2 regions of the Vibrio alginolyticus NBRC 15630 genome follow, and region 1 is predicted to be linked to the other one. Evidence: riboswitches for the same ligand, from Rfam matches in the RefSeq annotation. Region 1 holds a riboswitch; the other holds the start of a gene.
What was found. Region 1 has a riboswitch for thiamine pyrophosphate ahead of thiB (thiamine ABC transporter substrate binding subunit). Riboswitches for the same ligand answer to the same signal wherever they lie in the genome.
Positions count from the first base shown of each region.

Region 2: another riboswitch for thiamine pyrophosphate. It lies ahead of thiD (bifunctional hydroxymethylpyrimidine kinase/phosphomethylpyrimidine kinase); the one in region 1 lies ahead of thiB (thiamine ABC transporter substrate binding subunit).

Region 1 covers NC_022349.1:2,685,547-2,690,989, forward strand. The annotation lists gene fbp (class 1 fructose-bisphosphatase) at 1-267, opposite strand, end outside; gene mpl (UDP-N-acetylmuramate:L-alanyl-gamma-D-glutamyl-meso-diaminopimelate ligase) at 580-1,938, shown strand; gene N646_RS12445 (flavin prenyltransferase UbiX) at 1,944-2,582, shown strand; TPP riboswitch at 2,620-2,756, shown strand; gene thiB (thiamine ABC transporter substrate binding subunit) at 2,829-3,821, shown strand; gene thiP (thiamine/thiamine pyrophosphate ABC transporter permease ThiP) at 3,863-5,443, shown strand, end outside.
Region 2 covers NC_022359.1:526,126-531,568, reverse strand. The annotation lists gene N646_RS17710 (TldD/PmbA family protein) at 1-50, opposite strand, end outside; gene N646_RS17705 (TldD/PmbA family protein) at 50-1,435, opposite strand; TPP riboswitch at 1,747-1,854, shown strand; gene thiD (bifunctional hydroxymethylpyrimidine kinase/phosphomethylpyrimidine kinase) at 1,952-2,809, shown strand; gene N646_RS17695 (ABC transporter ATP-binding protein) at 2,799-3,554, shown strand; gene N646_RS17690 (ABC transporter permease) at 3,547-4,347, shown strand; gene N646_RS17685 (ABC transporter substrate-binding protein) at 4,395-5,345, shown strand; gene tenA (thiaminase II) at 5,400-5,443, shown strand, end outside.

The DNA.
Region 1 (5,443 bases):
AACGCCACACACTTGATCACGAGCTTCAAGCGCGGCTTTGAACTTATCGTTCGCGTAAACATCGAGCTTTTGCTGATCTTCACCTTGGACATTTTCCGTGCCTACAGCACCAGTGATATCACCGAGACCCGCTGCGTTGATTTCGCGGTTAACGATTTTTGCAGCTAAACGAATGGAGGCTAAAAGGGATGATAGATCACCGCTAGCGTGGGGGAAATCCGCTTGTTTTTCGACAATGAACTCGCCTAGGGTGCGCAGTCCTGACATGGTTAATCCTTACATTTTCATTTCATTGGGGGTAGTGCGCAAGTGAGCATCTCTTTATGGATGTTAAACGATTGCGCTGGATGTAAGTTTAAGTCGCAGATCTTTTTAATGGTAATGAAGTAACTGTTTGAGATCTCAATTTATTTGTAGACTTGTTTGAGGGATTCATCAGTAAGCAAGAGGTTGTACAGTCTGTGTTCAACCTTGTCATATTTGTGAAAGGGACTGCAAGAAGAAGGCTAAAGTCACTCGCTTTTCAGGCGGTAATCGCGATAATGAAAGCATTAACAAACGCATTACAAGGTTTAGTTTATGCACATTCATATCTTGGGTATCTGTGGCACATTTATGGGCGGCGCAGCGATTCTAGCGCGCCAATTAGGACATAAAGTCACTGGTTCTGATGCCAACGTTTATCCGCCAATGAGCACACTGCTTGAGTCTCAAGGTATTGAAATTATTGAAGGCTTTGACCCGTCTCAACTCGACCCTCAACCAGATCTTGTGGTGATTGGTAATGCGATGAGCCGTGGCAACCCTTGTGTCGAGCATGTGCTCAACACTAACATGCGTTACACCTCTGGCCCGCAGTGGCTCAACGAGTTTTTGCTGCATGATCGTTGGGTATTGGCGGTATCGGGTACACATGGGAAAACGACCACGTCGAGCATGCTTGCCTGGATACTTGAAGATTGTGGTTATCAACCGGGTTTCTTAGTCGGTGGGGTACTCGGTAACTTCGGAGTGTCTGCTCGTTTGGGTGAAAGCATGTTTTTTGTCGTTGAAGCCGACGAATATGACAGTGCTTTTTTCGATAAGCGTTCTAAGTTTGTGCATTACCATCCTCGCACTTTAATCATGAATAACCTTGAGTTCGATCATGCTGATATCTTCGATGATCTAGAAGCGATCAAGCGCCAATTCCATCATTTAGTGCGAACTGTACCGGGCAATGGATTGATCTTAGCGCCGAGGAAAGATCAAGCGTTAGCGGATGTATTAGAGCGTGGCTGCTGGACTGAAAAACAGTTCTCTGGTGAGAATGGTGACTGGCAAGCGCACAAATTAGTGCTTGATGGCTCAAAATTTGACGTTGCGTTGCAAGGCGAGAAGGTTGGTACCGTCGAATGGAATTTGGTGGGTGACCACAATGTGGATAATGCGCTGATGGCAATCGCTGCTGCACGACATGTTGGAGTCACTCCGGATCTTGCTTGCCAGGCATTAGGGCGTTTCATCAATACCAAGCGCCGTTTAGAGCTGAAAGGTGAAGAACAAGGTGTGACGGTTTACGATGATTTTGCGCATCACCCAACGGCAATTGAACTTACTGTCGGTGGTTTGCGTAACAAGGTAGGTGAAAAACGCATCCTTGCTGTGTTAGAGCCGCGGTCTGCCACCATGAAGCGTGGTGTACACAAAAACACACTTGCAGAGTCACTACACAGTGCAGATGAAGTCTTCTTGTTCCAGCCAGATAATATCGAGTGGTCTGTGCAAGACATTGCCGACCAATGCAAACAGCCAGCGTTTGTCGATGCGGATATAGATAACTTTGTAGCCAAGATCGTCGAACGTGCGCGACCAGGTGACCAAATTCTAGTCATGAGCAACGGTGGCTTTGGTGGTATTCACGGAAAACTTCTTGAGCAGTTAAAACAAAAAGCCTGATTGATATGCAAAACAAAACACAACCCTCTCACAAAAAAGCCATCACGTTGGCATTAACGGGGGCTTCTGGTGCTCCCTACGGCCTTCGTCTTTTAGAATGCTTGGTTGCGGCGGATTATCATGTCTACGTTCTGATTTCTTCGGCGGCTCGTGTCGTGATGGCAACCGAACACAACCTTAAGCTGCCAAGTGGGCCAGAAGCCGCAAAGCAAGCGTTGGTAGAGCACCTGAACTGCAATCCAAATAACATCACCGTTTGCGGTAAAGACGATTGGTTCTCGCCGGTTGCGTCTGGTTCTGCTGCACCTAAGCAAATGGTGGTTTGCCCATGCTCAGCAGGAAGCGTTGCGGCCATAGCACACGGTATGTCGGACAACTTGATCGAACGGGCCGCTGATGTAGTAATGAAAGAGCGCGGGCAGCTGTTGCTCGTGGTTCGCGAAACACCATTTTCAACGCTACATCTGGAGAACATGCACAAACTGTCGCAAATGGGCGTCACCATCATGCCAGCAGCTCCGGGCTTCTACCATCAGCCAAAGAGCATTGAAGACTTAGTGGATTTTATGGTGGCAAGAATTCTTGACCACTTAGGTATTGAGCAAGGTTTGGTGCCTCGTTGGGGTTATGACCAGCGCTCGTGAGCTGATTGTGTAACCACTCAAATACCTTTACAATCCATCCAACTCATCGGGGAGCAAACCCATTTAGCATTGAGTCAATCAATGCATTGGGGCGCTGAGACCTAAGTGTTTAACTAGGGACCCGTATTACCTGAACCAGATAATGCTGGCGTAGGAATTGAGTCTGGATATTGGAAATCCTTAATAGCCGCCTCAAACCCTGTGCCGCTCAACTTATTTCTCTGAAATACTCATGGAGAGCGAGCAGTGAAACCCACTCTAAATCTGATTGCCTTAGCTGCAATCGCCTCTACTTCAGCGTTTGCCGCTGAAAACACATTAACCATCTATACCTACGACTCTTTTGCCGCAGATTGGGGGCCGGGTCCTAAAATCGAGCAAGCTTTTGAAGCAAAATGTGGCTGTGACGTTAACTTCGTGGCATTAGACGATGGTGTGTCGATCCTGAATCGTCTTCGTCTTGAAGGCGGTAATAGCAAAGCCGACATCGTGTTAGGTTTGGATAACAATCTGATGGCAGAAGCGAAGAAAACCGGTCTGCTTGCCGAGCACAATGTGGATACGGCTAACACAGTGTTACCAAACGGTTGGAGTGACACGACGTTTGTACCGTACGATTACGGCTACTTCGCGTTTGTGTACAACAAAGAGAAACTGGCTAATCCGCCGAAAAGCATGAAAGAGCTGGTGGAAACGCGCGACGATCTGAAAGTGATTTACCAAGATCCGCGGACTTCAACGCCGGGCCAAGGCTTAATGCTATGGATGAAATCTATTTATGGCGACGATGTGACGCAAGCGTGGCAGAAGCTAGCGAGCAAAACCGTAACGGTCACGAAAGGTTGGTCTGAGGCGTATTCTATGTTCCTCAATGGTGAGTCCGATTTAGTGCTTTCTTACACCACTTCACCTGCGTACCACTTAATTGCGGAAAACGATTCGAAGTTTGCTACGGCGAATTTTGCTGAAGGCCACTACATGCAAGTTGAAGTAGCCGCCAAAGTGAAAGGGGCAAAAAATTCAGAACTTGCTGATCAATTTATGAGTTTCATTTTAAGTGATGAGTTCCAATCGGCGATGCCAACGGGTAACTGGATGTACCCAGTCACTGACGTTGAGTTACCTAAAGGTTTTGAAACTTTGAGTGTTCCAAGCAAGTCGTTGAGCTTTAGTGCTGATGAAGTGGCAAAAATGCGTAAGTCTTGGATTCGCGAATGGCAAAGCGCATTGACGTTTTAGCTGACGTTTCCATCCTCATCTGAATGAGATAGGTTTTACCTTTGAATTCTGTTCCAAAAATAGGTTTAGGGGTCGCGATGATCATCGCGACCTTTGTTATTTCTGCCCTAGGTGCTTTGATTGTTCAAGCCCCTTCACTTGATGTGTCTGTGGTATGGGGCGACCCGTACTATCAACATGTCACCAAGTTCAGTTTCTACCAAGCGTTTCTTTCCACATTGCTCAGTGTTGGCTTTGCCATTCCAGTAGCGCACGCACTTTCGCGTCGCCAATTTATTGGTAAATCATTACTGCTTAAGCTGTTTGCATCGACACTGGTTTTGCCGGTTTTGGTTGGTGTTTTTGGGCTGTTAGCGATTTATGGCAACAGTGGTTTGTTGGCGCAGTGGTTGCAAAGTTTCGACACTAAACTGCCATTCTCTATTTACGGTTTGAACGGCATTTTACTCGCCCATGTGTTCTTTAATTTACCTTACGCGGCACGATTGCTTCTGCAAGCCTTGGAGTCTATTCCTGCCGAGCAGCATAAGCTTTGCGCGCATCTTGGGATGAGCCATTGGGATAAGTTTCGTTGGGTAGAATGGCCGCGTTTAAGGCAGCAGCTTCCCCACGTTTGTGGGTTGGTGTTTATGTTGTGCTTTACCAGTTTTGCCACTGTAATGGCGTTGGGGGGCGGGCCAAAATCCACCACCATTGAATTGGCCATTTACCAAGCGATTAAGTTTGATTTTGATTTACAAGCTGGGGCGTTATTGGCGCTGTGGCAGATGCTGTTATGTGGACTGCTTGCTATTGGAGTGCAGAAGTTAACAAGGCCTGTTTCTATCAGTGCTGGAAGCACATCGGTACAGCAATATTTAACGAAGGATCATGGGTGGTCAAAAGCTTGGGATAGCTTTTGGATCATAGGTGCCTTTTTACTGGTAATACCGCCGTTATTGATGGTGTTACTGAGTGGCATCAACCAACAAGTTTGGACAGTATTAACCGATGAGCGTTTTTGGTCTGCGCTATTGAACTCCCTCAAAGTCGCCTGTGTCGCTAGCGCGCTTGCGGTCGCTGCAGGGGTGTCCATACTATTGACCAGTCGCCGTTGGCGGTTGCAGTACAAAAACACGCGAGCCGATCAGATTGAGTTAATCGGCACCGTTATTTTGGTGACTCCAGGTCTGGTGATTAGCACCGGTTTATTCTTACTACTGCGCGCATTTACCGATGTTTTTAGCTTGGCATTTTTTGTCGTGATTTTGGTGAACGGTTTGATGGCTTTGCCTTACGTGATCAAAACGCTAGCGCAGCCAATGCTGCACATTGAACAACAGTATCAGTATGTATGTGCCAGCTTAGGCATGCGTGGCTGGCAACGGTTTAAAGTGGTGGAGTGGCAGGCGCTACGCAAGCCGTTTGCACATGCGTTTGCGATCAGCTTTATGTTTGCAATAGGGGATTTAAGTGCCATAGCACTGTTTGGTGGACAAGAGTTTCGTACCTTACCTCTGTATTTGTTCCAGTTGCTTGGCAGTTATCAGATGGACGCAGCTGCGGTGGTATCGGTGACCCTATTGTTGTTGAGTGTGGGCTGTTTTGCCTTGATTGAGAAAGTATTGAAAACGAAGGAGAGA
Region 2 (5,443 bases), on a different replicon from region 1:
TCTGATAGGACGTAATCAACCGCATTAAGAAGTTGTTGTTCTTGGCTCATTAGTTACCGCCTCCTACCAGAATGTTATCTACTTTCAGCGTTGGCTGACCGACAGTTGTTGGTACTGAACCACTCACGGAACCACACATGCCCGGCGCAAGCGCCATGTCTTTGCCGACCATGCTGATTTCTTTCAACACTTTTGGACCCGTGCTGATCAGCGTTGCTGTTTTCAGAGGCTTGGTGATTTTGCCATTTTCAATGAGGTAGGCTTCACGAACAGCAAAGTTAAACTCCCCCGTACCCGGTTGAACAGAGCCACCGCCCATCTTCTTCGCATAGATACCACGTTCGATGCCTGCCAGCATGTCATTAAGTGAATGCTCGCCCTCTTCGATAAAGGTGTTACGCATGCGCGAGGTTGGTGCGAACTTGTAGTTTTGACGACGACCAGAACCCGTAGGCTCATAACCTGTCTTCATGCCACCCATTTTATCGACCATGAAGCTGGTTAGCTTACCGTCTTTGATCAGTTGAGTGCGCTGAGTCTTCATACCTTCATCATCAATGTGAATCGAGCCCCATTCGTTGGTCATGGTGCCATCATCGACTGCATTCACTGCGGTGTGAGCAACCATTTCGCCCATCTTGTCGTGGAAGACTGATGCTTTCTTCGCAACTGAAGTGGTTTCTAGCAAGTGACCACATGCTTCATGGAAGATAACGCCGCCAAAGCCGTTACCAATCACCACCGGCATTTCACCCGATGGACAAGCATCCGCGCCAAGTTTTACTAACGCTTGCTGCGCGATAGTTTGACCTAGCTCTTTGGCATCAAGCTGTTCACTGAATTCCCAACCAGCAAGAGCGCCAGGACCTTCCATACCAGAAGACTGCTCATTACCTTTTTGCGCGACAGTGTTACCAGCAACACGAATGTAGTGGCGAGTATCGTCAACGTGTAGACCTTCTGAGTTGAAGATAGACACTTGTTGCTCGCGCTGAAGAACGCTGCCAATAAACTGGCTGATATGTTCACTCTCAGCACGTGCGGCTTGGTCAACTTTCAATAGAAACGCGATTTTTGAATCTAGGTTAGCATCCTTACCTAGCGGCATGCGGCAACCATGTTGGATTGGGTAGCGGTTCAAATTCAAAGAACCCGCTGACGCGATTTGCTCACGCTTGTCTTTTGCAGCAAGCAGCGAGGTTACGCGCTTTAGTTCGGCTTCATCTGTGCTGTTGGTGTAACCGTAAAGCACCTTATGACCGAAAAAAAGACGAATACCGATACCAAAATCGATACCCGAGTTAACCTTATCCACTTCACCAGATGCGATCTGGACAGTGTTGGTTTGGTGATGTTCAACGAATAGTTCAGCGAAATCAGCCCCCAAAAAGAGCGCATGATCGATCACTGACTTCGCTGTTACAGAATTAAGCATGAAGTCTCCTTGCTCGATGATCGTCTTAGCCTTCCTAATTAACTGTGAAAAAGTTCAACAAAGTTAAATTGGCAACACGTTAAATTTTAACAGTTTTTTAACCTTGTTTTGTGCTAATCCTTGCTTAACGAGACCACGATTATTTATTAAATATTCCAGGTTCTGCTCATTCACCAGAGCGTTGCACTAGTAAATTCCACCCAGCAAACCATTTAGGTGCTTACTTTATCACTCACCTCGCATAATTGAATACTCATTATAATTACGCTCAAAAAACGTATCCCTTCCGCAATGGTCCTGCTATCATCCGAACGAAATAGTCGGGGGGCCACACGACAAGTGTTGGCTGAGATCGAAATTCGAGACCCGTTGAACCTGATTCAGTTAGCACTGACGTAGGGAACTATGCACACTTTGCCTTTCGTCGCCCCTCTTAGGTAAGCGATAGCGATCGAAAAATCGATCTATCTGCAACGGTCAAAGTCAGTTCCTATACGTCTTGTAGTAGGAGCGACCATGACGCAGCAATCACAACCTCATTCACATCACACGCCAGCCTTGCCTACCCCTATCGTATTGACCATCGCGGGCTCAGACAGTGGTGGCGGTGCAGGTATTCAAGCCGACATCAAAGCGATGTCCGCAACCGGCAGTTTTGCTTGCTCGGTAATCACGGCGATTACTTCGCAAAATACCCAAGGCGTTTCTGCGATTTTCCCCATTCCTCTCGACCATGTAGAGAGCCAACTTGATGCAGTATTTACCGACCTCAACATCGTTGCAGTCAAAGTGGGCATGCTGGCAGATTCCAACATCATCAAAGTCGTTGCAGACAAAATTAAACAATACCAGCCAAAACACCTCGTGATTGACCCTGTGATGGTGGCCACCAGCGGCGATCTATTACTGGAACAGTCGGCAATCAGCACTTTAAAAGAAGAATTGATTCCGCTCGCAGACATCATTACCCCTAACCTACCCGAAGGCGCAGCATTGACGGGTAAGCCAATGCCTCAATCAGAATCTGAAATGAACGATATGATTACCGACCTTCGTGCGCTTGGCGCCAAAGCTATTCTGCTCAAAGGCGGTCACCTTGAAGAAAATGAAAACAGCAACGATCTGCTTATCATGCAAGACAGTGCCGAGTTAATTAGCGCCAAGCGATTTCCAACCAAAAACACTCATGGCACAGGCTGTACACTTTCTTCCGCCATTGCGTCTTATCTTGGCCAAGGCAACAACCTACACAAAGCGGTGCACCTGGGTAAGCAGTACATCAGCCAAGCTATCGCACACGCTGATGAATTGGATGTAGGTAAAGGCCATGGCCCTGTGAACCACTTTTTTGCGGGTCATACTTATGTTCGCTAACGCGATTGGCATTCAGCTTTCCGATGCTAGTCTGCGATACAAAGACAGCCAAACACCAACGCTAGCAGGGTTGAGTATGACTATTCCTGCTAATCAATGGACAGTGTTACTTGGTCGCAGTGGCTGCGGAAAAACGACGATATTGCGTTACTTAGCTGGCCTACTGGATGACCAAGTTGACTGGCATGGCGAACTCATCACAACGGATGGCGCTGCACTGCATGACCGTATCGCTTACATGGCTCAGCAGGATTTATTGCTACCGTGGTTGAATGTGTTAGACAACGTCTGCCTCAGTTCTCGATTTTCTCAAGAGCAAGCACCAGAGCAAAATAGACAACGTGCACTGGCTTTACTAAACCAAGTAAAACTCGCCGATTACGCGGATGCTAAACCAACTCAGCTCTCTGGCGGCATGAGACAACGTGTTGCCCTTGCTCGCACTCTGATGCAAGACAAGCCTCTGGTTCTGATGGATGAGCCTTTCTCTGCGTTGGACGCGGTTACTCGCCATAAGTTGCAGACCTTGTCTGCCGAATTACTGAAAGATAAGACCGTTGTTCTTATTACCCACGACCCACAAGAAGCGGTGCGATTAGCTCACCAACTCTATGTACTGCAAGGTACGCCTGCGCAAGCTCAGCACTTGGTTGTTCCGGATTCCAAGCCACCACGAGTTCTCGATGGAGAGTGCGCCGCGCTTCAACAAGCGATTTTGGATCAATTGGAGAAAGGCTATGAGTGATATGACTCAGTACAACTCCGTTTCGGCACGCGTTAGTAAAAAAGAACGCGTGACCCATCCGGCTCTACGCTTAGTTATCAGCACAGCGGTGATCTTGGGATTGTGGCAGATGGTTGTTGTGGTATTCGACATGCCAAGCTTCATCTTACCTTCACCAATTGAAGTGCTGGATAGATTAGTCACTCGTTACGATGTTCTGCTCAAACATACTTGGGTTACCGCGCAAGAGATTTTACTTGGCTTGGCGCTTGGATTATCAATGGGTTTGCTGTTCGCATTGCAAATGCTGATGTTCGAGCCGCTGAAGCGTTGGTTACTGCCAATTCTGATTGCTAGCCAAGCGATCCCTGTATTCGCTATCGCGCCAGTGCTCATGCTTTGGCTGGGTTACGGCATTGCATCGAAAGTAGTCATGGCGGCGATCATCATCTTTTTCCCCGTCACGACATGTTGCTATGACGGCTTGCGCAATACGCCAACAGGTTACCTCGACCTTGCCAAGACCATGGGCGCGTCTAAATGGCAGCTACTTCGTCATATTCAATTGCCAGCCGCCCTACCAACTTTAGCCTCAGGTATTCGTGTTGCCGTCGTTATTGCGCCAATTGGAGCAGTGGTCGGTGAGTGGGTAGGTTCAAGTGAAGGCTTGGGTTATCTGATGCTCCAAGCTAACGCTCGCATGATCATTGATGAGATGTTTGCGGCGCTGTTTATCCTCGCCGTGCTGTCTATCGCACTCTACTTCATCACCGATAAATTATTGAAAAAAGCCATCCCTTGGGAAAGCAAGTAATTGCCGAAAATAACCAAAGGAAATTGGGAAAGAAAAGGAAGAACCCCGTGAATAAAAACAAACTTATGAGCGCTGCTGCTCTACTCGCTTCAGTGGTATCAACCAATGTGCTTGCAGCAGAAAAAGAGATGACACTGATGTTGGATTGGTTCGTCAACCCAAATCATGGTCCTATCGTGATTGCCAAAGAGCGTGGTTACTTCAAAGAACAAGGTTTGAAGGTCAACATTCAAGAGCCGGCAGATCCAAGCACGCCACCTAAGTTGGTCGCGGCGGGTAAAGTCGACATGGCGATTTCATACCAACCGAGCCTAACTATCGATGTCGCAGCTGGTTTGCCACTAATCCGCTCTGCGACTTTGATTGCTACGCCACTCAACACTCTGATGGTGTTGGATAACGGTAAGAATGAAAACCTTGGCGACTTGAAAGGCAAGAAGATCGGTATTGCGATCGCAGGCAACGAAGAAGCGACAATCGGCACCATGCTAACTCAAGAGAACGTGAAGTTTTCTGACGTACAAATCATCAACGTAGGTTGGGCGCTGTCTTCGTCTCTTGCGTCTGGAAAGGTGGATGCGATTTGGGGCGGTCTACGTAACTTCGAAACCAACCAACTGGCACTAGAAGGTTATAAAGCTAAGGCCTTCTTCCCTGAAGAACACGGCGTGCCAGCGTATGACGAGTTAGTCTTCGTAGCCAATGCAAAAACCTACGACAAAGAAGCCATCAAGGCATTCAACAAAGCGCTAGAGCAAGCAACCACTTACATCGTTAACCATCCAAAAGAATCTTGGAAAGAGTTTGTTGCTTATTCACCAGACACGCTCAACAACGAGCTTAACCAACGCGCTTGGAACGACACGCTAACTCGTTTTGCTCTTCGTCCATCCGCAGTAGATCTGAAACGCTACGATGATTATGCGCAATTCATGTATTCACAAAAAATCATCGAAACACTGCCAAAAGCGAAAGATTACGTACCGAACTTTGACTAATTCTACTGACTTTGGGCTCTAAGCCTAGGGTCTTTTGATAACGAGATACCCATAATGAAATACCAAGATTTGATCGACGCTTGCCGCCAAGATTGGCA